Regions from separate parts of the Kitasatospora sp. NPDC057518 genome, predicted to be linked through region 4. Evidence: riboswitches for the same ligand, from Rfam matches in the RefSeq annotation. Region 4 holds a riboswitch; each other region holds the start of a gene.
What was found. Region 4 has a riboswitch for cobalamin ahead of ACFU7Z_RS21040 (ribonucleoside-diphosphate reductase subunit alpha). Riboswitches for the same ligand answer to the same signal wherever they lie in the genome.

Region 1 (4,368 bases), on a different contig from region 4:
GCGACGCGGCCCGCATGCCGTGGCGGGCGTACCGAACCGGCGGAGGAGTCCCCACCCGGTTGGGTCAGCCGGCGAGTTCCTCGCGCAGCAGGCGGGCGGCGCCGACCAGGCTCTCCAGCGAGGCCCGGGTCTCCGTCCAACCGCGGGTCTTCAGCCCGCAGTCGGGGTTGACCCAGAGCCGCTCCGCCGGGATCGCGGCCAGGCCCGCGCGCAGCAGGGAGACGGCCTCCTCGGTGCTGGGGACGCGCGGGGAGTGGATGTCCCAGACGCCGGGGCCGACCTCGCGCGGGTAGCCCGCCTCGGCCAGCTCGCCGGCGACCTCCATGTGGGAGCGGGTCGCCTCCAGGGAGATGACGTCGGCGTCGAGGTCGTCGATCGCCGTCATGATGGCGCCGAACTCGGCGTAGCACATGTGGGTGTGGATCTGGGTGTCGGCGCGGACGCCGGAGGTGGCGAGGCGGAAGGCCTCGGTGGCCCAGTCCAGGTACGCCGGGCGGGCGGCGGCCCGCAGCGGGAGGGTCTCGCGCAGGGCCGGCTCGTCGACCTGGACGACTGCGGCGCCCCCGGCCTCGAGGTCGACGACCTCGTCGCGCAGGGCGAGGGCGACCTGGCGGGCGGTGTCGGCGAGCGGCTGGTCGTCGCGGACGAAGGACCAGGCGAGCATGGTGACCGGGCCGGTGAGCATGCCCTTGACCGGACGGTCGGTCAGGCCCTGCGCGTAGCGGAACCAGTCGACGGTCATCGGGTGCGGCCGGGAGATGTCCCCGGCGAGGACCGGCGGGCGCACGTACCGGGTGCCGTAGGACTGCACCCAGCCGTGCCGGGTGGCCAGGTAGCCGGTGAGCTGCTCGGCGAAGTACTGGACCATGTCGTTGCGCTCGGGCTCGCCGTGCACCAGGACGTCCAGGCCGGCCTTCTCCTGGTACGCGATGACCTCGCGGACCTCGGCCTCCATCCGCTCCCGGTACGTGGCGCCGTCGATCCGACCGGCCGTCAGGTCGGCCCGGGCGACGCGCAGTTCGGTGGTCTGCGGGAAGGAGCCGATGGTGGTGGTCGGCAGCAGCGGCAGGCCGAGCCGGGCGCGCTGGGCCTCGGCCCGCTGCGGGTAGGCCTGGGCGCGGCGGGCGTCCGCGTCGGTGACGGCGGCGATCCGGGCGCGCACCGCCGGGTCGCGGGTGATCGGCGAGCCCGCGCGGGAGGCCAGGTCTGCCCGGTTGGCGGCGAGGTCGGCGGCGATCGCGCCGGTGCCCTCGCGCAGGCCGCGGGCGAGCAGCGCCGCCTCGGTGGCCTTCTGCTTGGCGAAGGCCAGCCAGCGGGCGATCTGCGGGTCGATGTCGCGTTCGAGGGTGGCGTCGATCGGCACGTGCAGCAGGGAGCAGGACGGCGCGACGTCGACGGTGTCGGCGAGGCCCAGCAGGGTCGCCAGGGTCGTGAGGGATTTCTCCAGGTCGTTGATCCAGATGTTGCGCCCGTCGATCACCCCCGCCACCAGCCGCTTGCCGGGCAGGCCGCCGGCGGCGGCGAGGTCCTCCAGGTTGGCCGCGGCCGGGCCGGTGAAGTCCAGTGCCAGACCCTCGATCGGGGCCTTCGCCAGGACCGGCAGGGCGTCGCCGAGCCGGTCGAAGTAGCTGGCGACCAGCAGCTTGGGCCGGTCGGTGAGGGCGCCCAGCTCGCGGTAGGCGCGGGCGGCGGCGTTGAGCTCGGCCGGGGTGCGGTCCTGGACCAGTGCGGGCTCGTCCAGTTGCACCCAGTCGGCGCCGGCGGCGCGCAACCCGGCCAGCAGCTCCGCGTAGACGGGCAGCAGCCGGTCCAGCAGGGTGATCGGCTGGAAGTCGGCGGCCACCCCGGGCGCCGGCTTGGCGAGCAGCAGGTAGGTGACCGGCCCGACCAGCACCGGCCGGGCCGCGTGGCCGAGCAGCAGCGCCTCGCGCAGTTCGCCCACCGCCTTGGCCGGGTTCGCCGTGAACACCGTGTCCGGCCCCAACTCAGGGACCAGGTAGTGGTAGTTGGTGTCGAACCACTTGGTCATCTCCAGCGGGGCGACGTCCTGGTTGCCGCGCGCCATGGCGAAGTACCCGTCCAGCGGGTCGGCTTCGACGGCGGCCCGGTGCCGGGGCGGGATCGCGCCGACGGCGACGGTGGTGTCCAGCACGTGGTCGTAGAACGAGAAGTCACCGGTCGGGACCTCTTCGACGCCGGAGTCGGCGAGCTGCTGCCAGTTCCCCCGGCGCAGGTCGGCGGCGGTGGCCAGCAGCACCTCGGCGGTGACCGAGCCCTTCCAGTAGCCCTCGATGGCCTTCTTGAGCTCCCGGCCCCGGCCCTGGCGGGGGTAGCCGTACGCGGTGGCGACGCTCGCCGCGGCTGCGGACTTCGTGGTCAAGGGACTCTCCTTCGCGAGTCTGTTCTCCTCAGGTACCCGGAGACGGCACGAAGGCGCGAAGGGATGACGTACCCGGCGGCGGCCGTCACGGGAACGTACGGGCCTGGTCCGCCTGGTATGGTCGCCGACCCGCCCACGAGGTCACCGGATAGCCGCGCGCGGGTCGTCCGCGGGCGGGCAGTGGCAGGTCTTCGGACTCGCGGGCGCGTCCGTCCCGTGAAGGGCGGACACCTACTGGCCGTCGCTTCCCAGACCCGTCCCGGGTCCAGTGCGTATGACGGCGGTCGTTCCCACTCACCGCTGCGGGGCAGTCCCGGACTGGCCAGTCGAAAGGCGTCACCGGGTTCCCTCTTGCGACGCCCTGCCTGGCGGACAGGGCGAACCAGCTGCACCGTCAGCTTAGGGGCAAAACACCGGGCCCGGCGCGGGAATCTCGGAACCCGTCCGCATGGTGGAACGCCACCACGGCTCGCGGGGCCGGTGGTCAGGTCCGCGTCGGGGTGTCCGGCGTGCGCGGCAGGGCGGCGCGGATGTCCGCGAGCAGTCCGGTCAGGCCGCGTCCCGGACCCAGTCGGCCGTCCAGTCGCGCGAGCTGGTCGGCCGGGATGCCCGCCAGTATCCGTTCAGCTTCGACCAGCAGCTGCCGTCCCCGCTGGAGGTCTGACCTCATCCTGGCGACCTGCGCCTGCGCTCCGCCCAGCTGGCGGCGGGCGGATTCCAGTGCGGCGTGCTGTTCCGGGGTCAGGACGACGACGTCGACCCCGTCCAGCGTCATCGTCCGGTGCTTCGCGGGCTTGGGCACGATGGTCGGCCTTTCGGTTCAGGGGTGCGCCGGGCCGGTGGGCCGCGCGACGGGCGGCGGCCCCACCGTGGTGTCCGGGCCGGGCGTGGCGTCCTGGCCGGCTGGGGCGTGCGGGCCGGGCGGGGCCTCGAAGCGCACCGTGGGCTCGAAGTTGGCGCGGCGGGCCGCGCGGCGGAAGACGGTGAGGACGGCCGGCCCGACGACGAGCACGGCGGTGAAGGTGGTGACGGCGCGGCCGGTGTCCCAGCCGAGCGAGGTGGCCAGGTCGAACAGCAGGTAGCGGTGCCACTGCTCGGTGAAGGGCAGGCCCGGCAGGTAGGCGATCGAGCTGTTCGGGTCGGTGGAGAACGGCCAGAAGGAGAGGTTCAGCAGGAAGCCGAAGAGGTAGCCGGAGAACGCCCCGTACCCGGCCAGCAGCGGCACCTCCCAGCGCCGCCCGGCCCCCGGCAGCAGCCCGGCGAGCATGCCGACGAAGGCGCAGCCGAACATCTGGTACGGCATCCAGGGGCCGACGCCGCCGGTGAGCAGCGCGGAGGCGAACAGCGAGGTGCAGCCGAGGGTGAAGCCGAAGCCGGGGCCGAAGACCCGGCCGGCCAGCACCAGGATGAAGAAGACCGTCTCCACTCCGGCGGTCCCGGCGCCGAGCGGGCGGAGTCCGGCGTTGACGGCGGACAGGACGCCGAGCATGGCGAGGGCCTTGGCGTCGATGCCGCCCGCGGAGATCTCCGCGATGACGACGGCGAGCACCAGGACCAGCAGGGCACCGAAGATCAGCGGCGGCGCGTAGTTGGAGCCGAACCGCCCGGGCGCGACCACGAACGGCCAGGTGAAGGCCACCAGCCCGATGAAAGCGGCCAGGGCGACGACGACACGGGCCCGGCCGGGGATCCGGACGGCGGTCACCGGGCGGCCTCCACCGCTTCCACGGCCGCCGCGACCTGTCGCACCGTCAGGTAGCCGAGCGGGGCGAGGATCTTGGCGGTCTGCGGGGCGAAGGTGGGCGAGGCGACGATGACCTCGGCGGTGGGCCCGTCGGCGACGATCTCGCCCTCGGCCATCACCACGACGCGGTCGGCGGCGGAGGCGACGAACTCGACGTCGTGGGTGGAGACGACGACCGTACGGCCTTCGGCGGCGAGGGCGTCCACGATGCCGGTGAGCGCCTCCTTCGCCTGGTAGTCGAGCC
Region 2 (4,368 bases), on a different contig from region 4:
GCGATCCGGCCGCCGGCACCCCGCCCTCGATCAGCTTCCACAGCGCGTCGGTGTCCGCGTGCTCCTCGATCAGGTCGCCCAGCCGGTCCAGCCGGGCCTCGCGCGCCGCGGCGAAGGAGGTGTCCGGCGCCGGGACGAACGCCCGGCCGGACAACTCGGCGACCTCGCGCAGGAGTTCGCGGCGGAACCCGTCGTTCTCCAGCGCGCCGTGCCAGGTGGTGCCCCAGACCGGGCCGACCCGGCAGCCGTCCAGGAAGGGACTGCCCCCCTCCACGGTCACCACCCCGTGGTGGATCTCGTAGCCCTCGACCCGCTGCCCGAACGCCTCGCCGACCGGCCGCGCCAGCACCTTCTCGACGCCGAACCGCACCCGCGTCGGCAGCAGCCCGAGACCGTCGACGGCGCCCGCCTTCGACTCGACCTCGTCCACGATGGAGTGCGCCAGCATCTGGTAGCCGCCGCAGACCCCGAGGACCGGCAGTCCGGCCGCCACCCGCGCCTTCAGGGCCGGCTCCAGGCCGCGCTCGCGCAGCCAGGCGAGGTCCGCGACGGTGGCCCGGGTACCGGGCAGCACCACCAGGTCGGCGTCGGCCAGCTCCTCCGGCCTGGTCGCCCAGCGGACCAGCACGCCCGGCTCCTGCGCGAGCGCGTCCATGTCGGTGAAGTTGGACAGCCGGGGGAAGCGCACCACGGCCACCCGCAGCACGTCCGCGCCGAGCGGCCCGGGCCCGTCCGCCCGGTCCGCCACGGTGGACAGGTCCAGCGAGTCCTCGGCGTCCAGCCAGAGCCCGGGCAGCATCGGCAGCGTGCCCAGCACCGGACGGCCGGTCAGCTCGTGCAGCATCTCCAGCCCGGGCGCCAGCAGCCGCGCGTCGCCGCGGAACTTGTTGACGAACCAGCCCGCCACGTGCCGCTGGTCCTCCGCCGACAGCAGCGCCAGCGTCCCGTACATCGCCGCGAAGACCCCGCCGCGGTCGATGTCCCCGACCACCACCACCGGCAGGGCGGCGGCCGTGGCCAGGCCCATGTTGGCGATGTCGCGGTCGCGCAGGTTGATCTCGGCGGGCGATCCCGCGCCCTCGCAGACCACCACGTCGTAGCGGCCGCGCAGGTCGGCCAGGCACTCCAGGGCGCGCTCCAGCAGGACGGGCTTGCGCTCGCGGTAGTCCAGCGCGCCGACCTCGGCCACCGGTCGGCCGAGCAGCACCACCTGGCTGCGGCCGTCCGCGCCCGGCTTGAGCAGCACCGGGTTCATCGCCGCCTCCGGCTCCACCCGGGCGGCCTGCGCCTGCATCGCCTGGGCGCGGCCGATCTCGGCGCCGTCGGCGGTGACGAAGGAGTTGAGCGACATGTTCTGCGCCTTGAACGGCGCGACCCGTACGCCCTGGCGGGCGAGCCACCGGCAGATCCCGGCCGTCACCACGCTCTTGCCCGCGTCCGAGGTCGTCCCCGCGACCAGCAGTGCGTTGCTCATACCCGTCCCCTCTTCTTCAGCAGTGCCCGCAGCAGGACGTGCCCCGCGACCGTCGTACCCAGCGCCAGTGCGCCCACCCGCCGGGAGAGCGCGCAGGCCCGCTCGATGTCGTCCACCGTCACCGGCCGCAGCTCCGCGCCCAGGACGGGCCGGTGCTCCACCCGCTCGCCGTACCGCAGCGTGCCGCCCAGTCGGACGCCCACCGCGCCGGCGAACGCCGATTCGGCCTGGCCCGCGTTCGGGCTCGGGTGCGCGGAGCCGTCGCGCCGCCAGACCCGCCAGGCGGTCCGGGGCTCGGGGGCGGCGGCCACCGTCAGCAGCGCCGTCAGCCGGGCGCCCGGCCAGCCCGCCACGTCGTCCAGCCGGGCCGAGGCCCAGCCGAACCGGGCGTAGCGGGGCGAGCGGTGGCCGACCATGGCGTCCAGGGTGTTCACGGCGCGGAAGGCCAGCAGGCCGGGGGTGCCGGCCAGGGCGCCCCAGGTCAGCGCGTTCACCACGGCGTCGGCGGTGTTCTCGGCCACCGACTCGACCACCGCCCGGGCGATCTGCTGCCCGTCCAGCGCGCTCGGGTCCCGCCCGCACAGGTGCGGCAGCCGCTCCCGGGCGGCGGCGAGGTCGCCGGCGGCCAGTGAGCGGCCGATGGTGCGGGCCTCCCGGGTCAGCGAGGTGCCGCCGAGCACCGTCCAGGTCGCGGCCGCCGCCAGCGCCGCCCGGCCCAGCGGGCGTCGGCCCACCGTACGGTCCAGGGCGAGCGCGCCCGCCGTGACCGCGCCCACGCACAGCGCGGTGTACCCGGCCCCGGCGGCACGGTCGTCGCGCCACAACCGCCGCTCCAGCCGGGTCGCGGCGCTGCCGAAGACGGCCACCGGGTGGCCCCGGCGGGGGTCGGCGAAGCGGGCGTCGGCGGCGTAGCCCGCGGCGGCGCCGAGCGCGAACACGGCGGCGCGGGCCAGCGGGCGCGAGGCTCGGGTCAGCGGGCGCGGAGCGGGGGAAGGCGCGCGCGGGGTCATCGGCCGCACGGCGGAGGGCAGCTCGGAGTCCGGCCGGGCGGGGCAGCCTGCATCGCGTGCGTGTCCTCACTCAGGGTCCGCGCCCTGGATCGACGTGACGGCGGCGAGAGTCTCCTGGCTTCCGGGTCGAACGCACCCCCGGAGCCTTCCAGCAGCCGTCGACGGCCCGCCGTGGCGATGTTCCGAGCGTGCTCCCCGGTGACAGTGGCGGGACCGCGCCGGACTTCCACCGGCTTCCTCTCCATGCCTCCGTTTGGCCCCAGGATCCCATCACGGGCCCGAACCGGGAGTCAACCGAGGTCACGGAGGGGTTGGTCACACGGGGACGCCGCTGACGCCCGGTCGGATCGCCCGGCGCGGCCCCGCCCCGACCCTCGCCACCGGCACCCCCTGAGTACCGCCCTGAGTACCGCCCTGAGCACCCCGGGAGCGCCCGCCGGGTGACCCGGACGGCCCAGCCCGGTGGCCGGTCGGGCGGAGCGCCGGTGAACTGGGGCTCGAACACCGTCCGGTCCGTGAACAACGTCCGTGAAGAACGTCCGTGAACAACAGAGCGGGGAGCGAGATGCGTTGGGGAACCGCCGCCGTCGTGGCGGCCGCCGCGGTGGGGGCCGCCGTGCTGGTGGTCGGCCGCCGGGCCTCCGAGCGGATGGTCCGTCCGGTGACCGCCGTCCAGGAGTCCGGGCCGGTCCAGGTCCGCGCCCTCGCCGCCGGCCGGGTCACCTTCACCCGCGGCCCCGCGAGCCTGCGTCCCGGCCGCTGGGCGGTGGAGTGGGCGGACGGCGGGCACGCGGTCGTCGAGGAGGTGCTGCACGCCGACGAACAGGGCGTCACCCGCCGACTGGTCCGCGCCGACCGGGGCACCCTCGTCCCCGGCACCGAGGTCCGCTTCACCCCGCGGGTCCACCTCGGCGACCCCACCGAGGCGCTCGGCCTGGCCTTCGCCGACACCACCGCCGACGGCGAGCTCGGCGCCCTCCCCGCCTGGCGGCTCGACGGCAAGCGCGGCACCTGGGTGATCCTGGTGCACGGCCCCGGCGACGACCGCCGGCAGACCCTCCCGGTGCTCCCCGTCCTCGACCGGCTCGGCCTGCCCGCCCTCGCCGTCACCTACCGCGGCGACCGGGGCGCCCCCGCCTCCCCGGACGGGCTCAGCCACTTCGGCGAGACCGAGTGGCGCGACATCGAGGCGGCGGTGCGGCTGGCGCTCGACAGCGGCGCGGGCAAGGTGATCCTGTACGGCTGGTCCGTCGGCGCGACCATCGTGCTGCAGACCGTGGCCCGCTCCGCCTGGTCGCACGCCGTCCGCGGCCTGATCCTCGACTCGCCCGTGCTCGACCTGCCCGCCTCCGCCCGCCGGGACGCCGCCCGGGCCGGCTTCCAGGGCGTCGCCGCCGAGCTCGGCGCCCTCGCCGCCGAGGGCCGCACCGGGGTCGACCTCGCCGACTTCGGCCGCATCGCCGACGGCACCGACCTGCGGGTGCCGACCCTCCTCCTGCACAGCCCCGAGGACCGGATCGCGCCCTTCGGCACCGCCGAGAAGCTGGCCGCCGCCCGCCGCGACGTGGTGAGCCTCCAACCCTTCCCCGGCGCCGACCACGCCACCCTCTGGAACACCGCCCCCGACCGCTACACCGAACTCCTCCGCCGCTGGCTCACCCCGCTCCTCTAGGGGCTCAACCACCCCCCCTGTGCGCGAGGGCGTTTTCGGCTGGTCCCCGCCGCTTTTCCCGGTGCGATTCCCCCCGTCCGGGAATGAACGTTCCTCCCATTCCTCCGGGCCCGCGTGAAAAGTCGGCCCGGCCGACTTCCGGTGCGGCTCGATCCCGATCACGCCGCCCGCCATCCGTCCGGATTCGGGCTGGACAGTCCTGCCGGGCGTCG
Region 3 (4,368 bases), on a different contig from region 4:
CCAGCTCGCCCGCGCCCACCAGGAGCGCAAGGAGTACCGGCTCGCCGCCGAGCAGCTGGCGCTCGCCACGGAGCTGGTCCCGTTGGTGACGAACCGCCGGGTGGTCGGGGTGCTCTACGAGACCGACGGCCTGCTCTGCCTGGCCGACGGCCGCCCGGGCGACGCGGTGGAGCGCTTCACCCTGGCCCTGGCGGAGAACCGGGGCGACGACCACGGCGAGATCGTCCAGAGCTACAACCTGGCGCAGGCGCTGATCGCCGACGGCCGTCCGGAGGAGGCGCTGACCCTGCTGGCCGAGGCCACCGCCCGGGCCGGGCGGACGCGGGACACCGACATGCTGATGAAGCTGCCGCTGGTCCGGGCCCGGGCCCACCGGGCGCTCGGGCAGCTGGACCTCGCCGTCGCCCACGCGGACGACTGCGCCCGGCGGGCCAAGGAGCGGAACCAGTACGCGAAGGAGGCGCAGGCCCACACCCTGCTCGTCACCCTCGCCGAGGAGCTGGACGACGCGGAGCTGGCGGAGCGCAGCCGCGAGCGGCTGCGGCAGCTGGCGGGCTGAGGGGCGGTCCGGGCCGAGGGGCGGTCCGTAGCGGGCCAGGCGGGGTCAGGGCCCGGTGTGGAAGGACACCCGGGTGCGGTGCCCGCCGGTGCGGACGGTGAGTCCGTGCTCGGGGAGGCCGGCCGGGTCGCCGCCGTCGGCGAGCCAGCAGGCCACGGCGGAGCCGAGCAGCAGCGGGTCGACGGCGGGATCGGGGCGGCCCCAGTCCGGTTCGGCGCGGGCCTCCAGCAGCCGGCCGCCGTGCAGCCGGAGCAGGTGGCGGGCCGGGCCGAGGGCGGCCACCGCGACGGCGAGGCCGGGCAGTTCGGCGGCGGTGTCGGCGAGCCAGCGGGTGGCGGGGCGTTCGGCGTGCGCCTCGGTGCGGGCGATCACCTCGGCCGTGTAGCGCAGGGCGTCGCCCGGGTGCTCGTCGGTGAGGGCGTGGAAGCCGCGCGGGGTGTGGTCGTCCGGGTGGAAGGGGTAGCGCCGCAGGCTCACCTCGGTCCCCTCGGTGCTGCCCTCGACGTCGTACGCGGTGGGCCACTCGGCGGCCCCGGGGCAGGGGACGGGCCTGGGGTAGGGCGGCAGGGCCGGTTCGTCCCCGGGTTCGTCCAGGCCGTCCAGGAAGGAGTAGAGCAGCGGGCGCAGCAGCCGGGCGGATTCGCCGCGGTGGGCGAGCGAGCGGTCGGTGATCTCGCGCAGGCCGGCCGGGGCCTCGGCGAGGGCCTGTTCGAGCTGGGCGGCGAGGTCCCCGTCCGGGTCGAGGACGGGGGCGGCCTGGCCGAAGGCGTAGCTGGGGGAGCGCGGGTCGAGTTCGGCGGCGCCGGTGGCGACGAGCATGGTGCGGTGTTCCAGGGCGGCGCCGTAGACGGTGACCGAGCCGTGGTCGCCGATCACGCAGTCGGCGGCGACGAGCGCGGCCTGCCAGCCCTGGTGGGGCGGGATCAGGCGCAGGCCCATCCGGCGGGCGTCGTCGAGCAGCGCCCCGGGGGCGTGGCGGCTCCACACGTTGGGGTGCAGGACGACGGCCACCGTGTACTCGTCGGCGGGCAGTTGGCGGACGAGCCGCCGGGGCAGGTCGGGGTGGCGGCCGAATAACGAGTGCTCGCTCCAGGTGGAGCTGACGACGACGAGCCGTCGGCCGCCGACGGCGCCGAGCGCGGCGCGGTAGCCGTCCCGGGAGCGCCGGCTGGCGAGCATCCGGTCGAAGCACGGGTCGCCGACCACCCGGGCGACGTCCAGGGCCTCGGGGCAGGAGGTCCGCAGCCGGTCCAGCTGTTCGGGGTGGGAGAGCCCGAGGACGTCCACGAACACCCGCCCGCGGTGGGTGAGTTCGTTGCGGGACAGGCCGGCGGCGCTGACCGTGTCGCCGGTGGACTCGGTGACCAGGCGGTTGTAGCCGGCGCCGTGCGGCAGGACGACGAGGCGGGCGTCCAGGTGGTGCATGGAGGAGTGGACGGCGCAGGCGACGGCCAGGTCGAAGCGGTGGCGGACGGCGTCGTCCCAGTCCAGCACGGTGAAGCCGGACAGGCCGTGCAGGTACTCGTCCAGGGCGCGGTCGGCGAAGACGGAACCGGGGTTGACGGTGAAGTACCACTCGATGCCGTGCGGGCTCAGCAGGGAGAGGACGTCCAGCACCCGGGTGGCCGAGGTGAGGGTGCGGGCGACCGCCAGCACGCGGGCCTTGACCGGGTCGGTGTTCCAGCGGTCGGCGGGCCAGGCATGGGGGTGGGACGGCACATCATGATCGTACTGGCCGGGGCCGTTCGCGGCGCGCCTTCCCGAGCGGGAGTCAGCGGCCCGGGCGGGAGTCGGCGGACCGAGCGGGAGTCGGCAGGTCGGGCAGGCGTCGGCGGGAGGGGTCAGCCCACTGCCGCGCTGGGCTCGTGGTGCTCGGCGGCGGCGCACTCGTCGAGGAGGGGGCGCATGGCCTCGTCCACGAGCCGGTAGCGCACCACTCGTCCGTCCCGGTCGCCGGTGACCACGCCGGCCGTGCGGAGCAGCCGCAGGGCCTGGGAGACGGCGGGGTCGCGCATGCCGGTGGCCACCGCGAGGTCGCTGACGGCGAGCGGGCCGGCCCGGTGGAGGGCGAGCAGCAGGGCGAGCCGTCCGGGGTCGGCGAGCAGGGAGAACCGCTCGGCCCAGGACCGGACGTGCGCGGGGTCGCCGATCGCGGCGATGGCCTCGCAGACCCGGTGCCCGTCGATGGTGCGGTGGCCCGCGCGGTCGGCCGGTACGAGATGCATGCGGACATTCTTGCAGGCGGTCGCCTGTGATCCTGGACACCTGCGCAGGTGCGCAGCCTTGCACGGGTCGGGGCGCGGCCCCTACGGTGTTCCCCGCCGTGGTGCTCGGGAAGACCGGTGACGGACCCTCAGGGGTCCCAGCCCGGAGCGGCCCTCGCCACTGTGATCGGGTCGTTCCTCCGCCCGCGGAGGAACGTCGTCCGTGCCCACGGAGCCACTGGGTGCCTCGCGCACCTGGGAAGGCGGGCACGGGTATCCCGTCAGCCAGGAGACCGGCCACGGCATCTCACGAGGTTTTCCACGAGGTGCTGGAGCGTGATCCGCAGATGACCCTGCCCGAAACCGTTGCCGCCGGCGCGAAGCCGGCCCCTTCCGTGCTGCCCAGCTTCAGATGGCGGCGCGAGGACACCGTCCGTACGGCCGGGCTGATGGCGGTGATCGTGGCCATGCACGTGGTGGCCTTCGGCACGCTGATCTTCCTGGTCGCGCCCGAGCGGTACGCGGTCGGTACCCAGGTCTTCGGGGTGGGCCTCGGCATCACCGCGTACACCCTCGGTATGCGGCACGCCTTCGACGCCGACCACATCGCGGTGATCGACAACACCACCCGCAAGCTGATGGCGGACGGCAAGCGGCCGGTCTCGGTGGGCTTCTGGTTCGCCCTCGGGCACTCCTCGATGGTGGTGCTGATGGCCGCCCTGGTGGCGGGCGGCGCGCAGCTGGCGAACACGCTGATGGACGACGAGTCGGCCACCCACAAGTGGCTGGGCGTGATCGGGACGACCACCTCCGGCGTGTTCCTCTACCTGATCGGCGCGCTCAACCTGGCGGCGCTGCTCGGCATCCTCAGGGTGTTCCGCTCGATGCGGGCCGGGAAGTTCGACGAGAAGGAGCTGGAGGCGCACCTCGACTCGCGCGGCTTCATGGCCCGGGTGCTGAACCGGGCGACCCGTTCGATCACCCGGCCGGGGCAGATGTTCCCGGTGGGCATGGTGCTGGGCCTGGGCTTCGACACGGCGACCGAGGTCACCCTGATGGTGATGGCCGGCTCGGGCGCGGCCTCCGGGCTGCCCTGGTACGCGATCGTCTGCCTGCCGCTGCTGTTCGCGGCGGGGATGAGCCTGTTCGACACCCTGGACGGGACGTTCATGAACTTCGCGTACCAGTGGGCCTTCGCCAACCCGGTCCGGAAGGTGTACTACAACCTGACCATCACGGGTCTGTCGATCGCGGTGGCCTTCATCATCGGCACCATCGAGCTGGTCGGGGTGCTGCACGAGAAGCTCGACCTGACCGACCCGGTCACCGGGTTCGTCGCGGACATCTCGCTGGACAACGTGGGCTACGCGATCGCCGGGCTGTTCGTGGTCGTCTGGGCGATCGCGATCGGGTACTGGAAGCTCGCCCGGGTCGAGCAGCGCTGGACGCCCGAGGGCTCCTGAGCCGAGCGGCCCGGCCGCCCACGGCGCCTCCCCGAGTCCGGGGAGGCGCCGTTCGCGTGTCCGGGGTCAGCGCTCCTCGCGGAAGTCGACGTGCCGGCCCGCGGCCGGGTCGTACTTGCGCAGGACCATCCGGTCCGGGTCG
Region 4 (4,368 bases):
GACCCCGGCGGGCAGCCAGTTCAGGTCCTGGACGGAGCCGTTGGCGTCGCGCAGGGCGTCGCGGGTCTGCTGGTCCCAGACGCCGAGCTCCTTGAGCTCGCGCACCAGGTACGGGTTGACCTGGAGGAACTCGCCGGACAGCGTCTCGCGCTTGAACAGGTTGGACACCTGCGGCTCGATGCACTCGTACACGCCGGCGATGGACGCGATGGTCGCGGTCGGCGCGATGGCCAGCAGCAGCGAGTTGCGCAGGCCGGTCTCGGCGATCCGGGCGCGCAGCGCCGTCCAGCGGTCGGCCCACTGCGGGGCGGCCGTCGGGAAGTGGTCGATGTGCAGCTCGCCGCGGGCGGCGCGGGTCTCGCCGTACGCCTCGTGGCGGCCGAGCTGCTCGGCCAGGTCGGCGGAGCGCTCGTACGCGGTGAGCATGATGCGCTCGGCGATCAGCGTGGACAGGCGGGCGGCCTCGGCGGAGTCGAAGTCGATCCGCAGCTTGAAGAAGACGTCCTGGAGGCCCATCACGCCGAGGCCGACCGGCCGCCAGCGGGAGTTGGAGGTGCCGGCCTCGGTGGTCGGGTAGAAGTTGATGTCCACCACGCGGTCGAGGAACGTCACGGCCGTGCGGACGGTGGCGTCGAGGCGCTCCCAGTCCATGGCGCCGAGCAGGTCGTCGACGGTGGCACCGGGGGCCACGTGGGCGCCGAGGTTGACCGAGCCGAGGTTGCAGACGGCGGTCTCGGAGTCGTCCGTGACCTCCAGGATCTCCGTGCACAGGTTGGAGGAGTGCACGGTGCGGCCCGGCAGGGCGGTCTGGTTGGCGGCGCGGTTGGAGGCGTCCTTGAAGGTCATCCAGCCGTTGCCGGTCTGCGCCAGGGTGCGCATCATGCGGGCGTACAGGGTCTGCGCCGGGATGGTGCGGACGGCCTTGCCGGCCAGCTCGGCCTTGCGGTAGGCCTCGTCGAAGTCGGCGCCCCACAGGTCGACCAGCTCCGGCACGTCGGCCGGGGAGAACAGCGACCAGTCCTGGTTGGCGTTGACCCGGCGCATGAACTCGTCCGGGATCCAGTGCGCCAGGTTGAGGTTGTGGGTGCGGCGGGCCTCTTCGCCGGTGTTGTCGCGGAGCTCCAGGAACTCCTCGATGTCGGCGTGCCAGGTCTCCAGGTAGACGCAGGCCGCGCCCTTGCGGCGGCCGCCCTGGTTGACGGCGGCGACCGAGGAGTCGAGGGTGCGCAGGAACGGCACGATGCCGTTGGACTTGCCGTTGGTGCCGCGGATCAGGCTGCCGCGCGAGCGGATGCGCGAGTAGGACAGGCCGATGCCGCCGGCGTGCTTGGACAGGCGGGCGATCTGCGCGTAGCGGTTGTAGATCGAGTCCAGATTGTCCAGCGGCGAGTCGAGCAGGTAGCAGCTCGACATCTGCGGGTGCCGGGTGCCGGAGTTGAACAGCGTCGGCGAGGAGGTCAGGTACTCCAGGCGGCTCATCAGGCCGTACAGCTCGGCCACCTCGCGCACCGACTGCTCGGAGTCGCCGACCGCCAGGCCGCAGGCGACGCGGAGCAGGAAGTGCTGCGGGGTCTCGATCACCTTGCGGGTGATCGGGTGGCGCAGCAGGTAGCGGGACTGCACGGTGCGCAGGCCGAAGTACTCGAAGCGGTCGTCGCCGGCGGTGTCGATCAGCGCGTCCAGGGCGGCGGCGTGCTTGGCGACGAAGTCCGCGGTGGTGTCGCCGATCAGGCCCTCGGTGTGGCCGACGGCGATCGAGGCGGAGAAGGACACCGAGCCCTGGCTGTTCGCCTCGTCGACGATCTCCAGCGCGAGCAGGCGGGCGGCCAGCTTCGAGTACTGGGGGTCCTCGGCGATCATCGACGCGGCGGCGTCCACGGCCAGCCCGCGCAGCTCGGCGAAGTCCGAGCCGGCGTGGCGGCCGCGCAGCGCGGCGGCGGCGACATGGCCGGGGTCGACCTCGGTGAGGTCGGTGCTGCGGTCGGTGAGCAGCCGCAGCAGCGCGCCCCCGGGGTCGGAGACCGTCGGGTCGGTGAAGGCGGTACCGGAGCCCTGGGCGGGCAGGGTGGCTGAGGCAGCGGTGGTCAAGGCGCTCTCTCCTGGCGGCGATCGGCGGCGGTGCTCGGGGGGCCACCGGGCCGATCTGGGCAGGGGAGCACGGCGCGAACGCAAAAAAGCGTCGCGCGAGGTGACTCCCCGGCCCGCCCGCGAGGCCCGGAGGGGTACTGCTGGTGCCGGCGCGGCCTCTGCGGGAGGGCCGTGGCGCACGCCGTCGGCAGGTACTCGGACTCGCGGGGTGCGGCTGCTGGAGCCGCCCGCTCACCGCTGCGGGGCAGTCCCGGATTCGCACCGGGTTCCCCTGCATCGACAGCAGAAGCGAGCATACATGTAGTGGTGTCTCACTGAAGCGACCCCAGATGTAGTACGGCGCCGCGTGTCGGGACGATGACCGGCAGTACCAGGAACGTGGTGCGCGATGGCCCTCGGCAGCCCCGGAACCGGGCCGGGGCCGTCCTGGTTTCGATACGGAATGGTCACCGGGAGGACCGGCGCTCACGAGGATGCCCTACGATCTGGGCGCATGAGCGACGGAACTGGCGTACCTGGGCAGGGGCCGCAGGGAACGCCTCCCGCCGGGCCGGGGGGCGCACAGAGTCAGCAGCCGGTGGTACCTGGTCCGGTACCGCCGCCGAGCGGGGGTTTCGGGCCGCCGCCCGCCTCGTACGGGCCGGTGGTGCCGTCGGTGCAGCCGGTCGCGCAGCCCATCCCGCCGGTGCCGCACCCGGTCGCGCCTCCGCCGCAGCCGGCTCCGCCGGTGGGGCAGCCGCACCCGCAGCCGGTCGGGCAGCCCCAGCCCGTCGCGCAGCCGCAGCCGCAGTGGCACCTCCAGCAGCAGCCCCAGCAGCCGGTCCCGCAGCAGCGGGCCGAGCCGGACTGGGACGCGCTGGCGGACCGCAACGAGGTCGAGGGCAAACGCCGTCGCCGGATGAAGGCCGTCGGTGTGGTGGCCGCGGTCGCCGTGGTGGGCGGCCTGGTCGCGGGCGGTGTGGTGCTGCTCCAGGGCAAGAAGGACGACGGTTCCCCGACCGTCGCGAAATCCACCCAGCCGACCGTCCCCCCGAGCACGTCCGGTACGCCGGACGACCCGTCGAAGCCGATCTGGGAGGCTGCCACCGACCCGGCGCCGCAGGACGCGGGAGCGCTGTTCTCCGCGCTCCAGGTGACGATCAACGGCGCCACCTGGAACCGCACCGTCGTGTCGCTGGACTCGCCCTGTTGGGACGGGAACTCCACGACCGGAGGGCTGGGCAAGGTGCTCGGCGACCAGGGGTGCCAGCAGGTGCTCCGGGCGACGTACGTCTCCGGGGACAGCGCGGTCACCGTCGGGGTGGCGGTCTTCGAGCACAAGCTCCAGGCCGAGACCGCGCTGAAGAACTTCGCCGGTCAGCTCAAGGGCGCGCCCGCCCCCGGTTCGCCGGCGTTCTGTGCCGGTCCGGGTTGTACCGGCACCCACAACAGCCTGGGCCGGTACGGCTACTTCACGGTCGAGGGCTCGGCGAAGGGCGGCAACGCTCCGGACGCCACGGCGACCGCCGCGGCCGCCGGGTTCACCGAGCACGTGAAGGGGCAGTTGCTCAAGCGCGCCAAGGCCGCGTCCTCGGCCGCGCCCGGCGTCCAGGGCACCCCGGCGGGCTGACCCGCCGTGACACCCCGGCCCCGGCGGTTCGTTCGCCGGGGCCGGGGGAGTGTGGCAGGCTCTCGGAACAGTCATTTCGCATGTGTGTTCCGGTTGCGTCCGTGGGGGGCGGCGCCGGCGAGCAACCGGAGGAGCGGTCCGTGGCCCTGCCCAGAGCCCTGCGCGGCAAGCCGGCCGTCCTGGCCGCGGCCGGGATCGTCATCGCCGCGGGAGCGGTCGCCCTGCTGGACCACGACGGCAGGGCGGAGGGCGAACAGCCCCCGAGGGTCCCGGTGTCGGTCGGCCTCCCCGGGCGTACCCTGCCGCCGGAGGTGGGCCGGGACCTGCTCGCCCGGGACCCGCAGGCCTCGCCGAACGCCCGCGCCGTCCAGCAGTTCCTCGCCGACCTGGAGGCCCAGGCCCGTACCGGGCAGAGCGGCGGCACGGTGATCGGCCAGCACGTCGAGGCGCACAACGAGCGCAACAACCCCGAGTACGGGGACTACCGGGGCACCAAGCAGGTCGGCTACTACTACAAGAAGGCCGCCGACATCACCGGCAAGCTGCCCGGCTTCGTGGAGACCGACCTCGGTCCCGGCTACGGCCAGAACGGCTGGGGCGTCGGCAATCCGCGCTCCTACTCGGCCGGCCGCTGGCCCACGTGCCGGGCCGGCTGGCAGTACACTGACGAC

Region 1: it holds a riboswitch for cobalamin, as region 4 does, so the genes downstream of both, metE (5-methyltetrahydropteroyltriglutamate--homocysteine S-methyltransferase) here and ACFU7Z_RS21040 (ribonucleoside-diphosphate reductase subunit alpha) in region 4, are expected to answer to the same signal.
Region 2: it holds a riboswitch for cobalamin, as region 4 does, so the genes downstream of both, ACFU7Z_RS07520 (cobalamin biosynthesis protein) here and ACFU7Z_RS21040 (ribonucleoside-diphosphate reductase subunit alpha) in region 4, are expected to answer to the same signal.
Region 3: it holds a riboswitch for cobalamin, as region 4 does, so the genes downstream of both, ACFU7Z_RS30075 (HoxN/HupN/NixA family nickel/cobalt transporter) here and ACFU7Z_RS21040 (ribonucleoside-diphosphate reductase subunit alpha) in region 4, are expected to answer to the same signal.

What each region holds. Positions count from the first base shown of each region.
Region 1 is NZ_JBHVEU010000256.1:8,467-12,834, reverse strand. Features, by position in the region: gene metE (5-methyltetrahydropteroyltriglutamate--homocysteine S-methyltransferase) at 65-2,380, opposite strand; cobalamin riboswitch at 2,545-2,782, opposite strand; gene ACFU7Z_RS24635 (hypothetical protein) at 2,865-3,182, opposite strand; gene ACFU7Z_RS24630 (ECF transporter S component) at 3,201-4,085, opposite strand; gene ACFU7Z_RS24625 (ABC transporter ATP-binding protein) at 4,082-4,368, opposite strand, start outside.
Region 2 is NZ_JBHVEU010000046.1:24,290-28,657, forward strand. Features, by position in the region: gene ACFU7Z_RS07515 (cobyric acid synthase) at 1-1,474, opposite strand, end outside; gene ACFU7Z_RS07520 (cobalamin biosynthesis protein) at 1,471-2,484, opposite strand; cobalamin riboswitch at 2,592-2,725, opposite strand; gene ACFU7Z_RS07525 (alpha/beta hydrolase family protein) at 3,050-4,156, shown strand.
Region 3 is NZ_JBHVEU010000377.1:2,459-6,826, reverse strand. Features, by position in the region: gene ACFU7Z_RS30090 (AAA family ATPase) at 1-559, shown strand, start outside; gene ACFU7Z_RS30085 (hypothetical protein) at 605-2,278, opposite strand; gene ACFU7Z_RS30080 (metalloregulator ArsR/SmtB family transcription factor) at 2,401-2,784, opposite strand; cobalamin riboswitch at 2,867-3,080, shown strand; gene ACFU7Z_RS30075 (HoxN/HupN/NixA family nickel/cobalt transporter) at 3,111-4,226, shown strand; gene rpmG (50S ribosomal protein L33) at 4,293-4,368, opposite strand, start outside.
Region 4 is NZ_JBHVEU010000199.1:1,407-5,774, forward strand. Features, by position in the region: gene ACFU7Z_RS21040 (ribonucleoside-diphosphate reductase subunit alpha) at 1-2,064, opposite strand, end outside; cobalamin riboswitch at 2,257-2,401, opposite strand; gene ACFU7Z_RS21045 (hypothetical protein) at 2,816-3,697, shown strand; gene ACFU7Z_RS21050 (glycoside hydrolase family 26 protein) at 3,838-4,368, shown strand, end outside.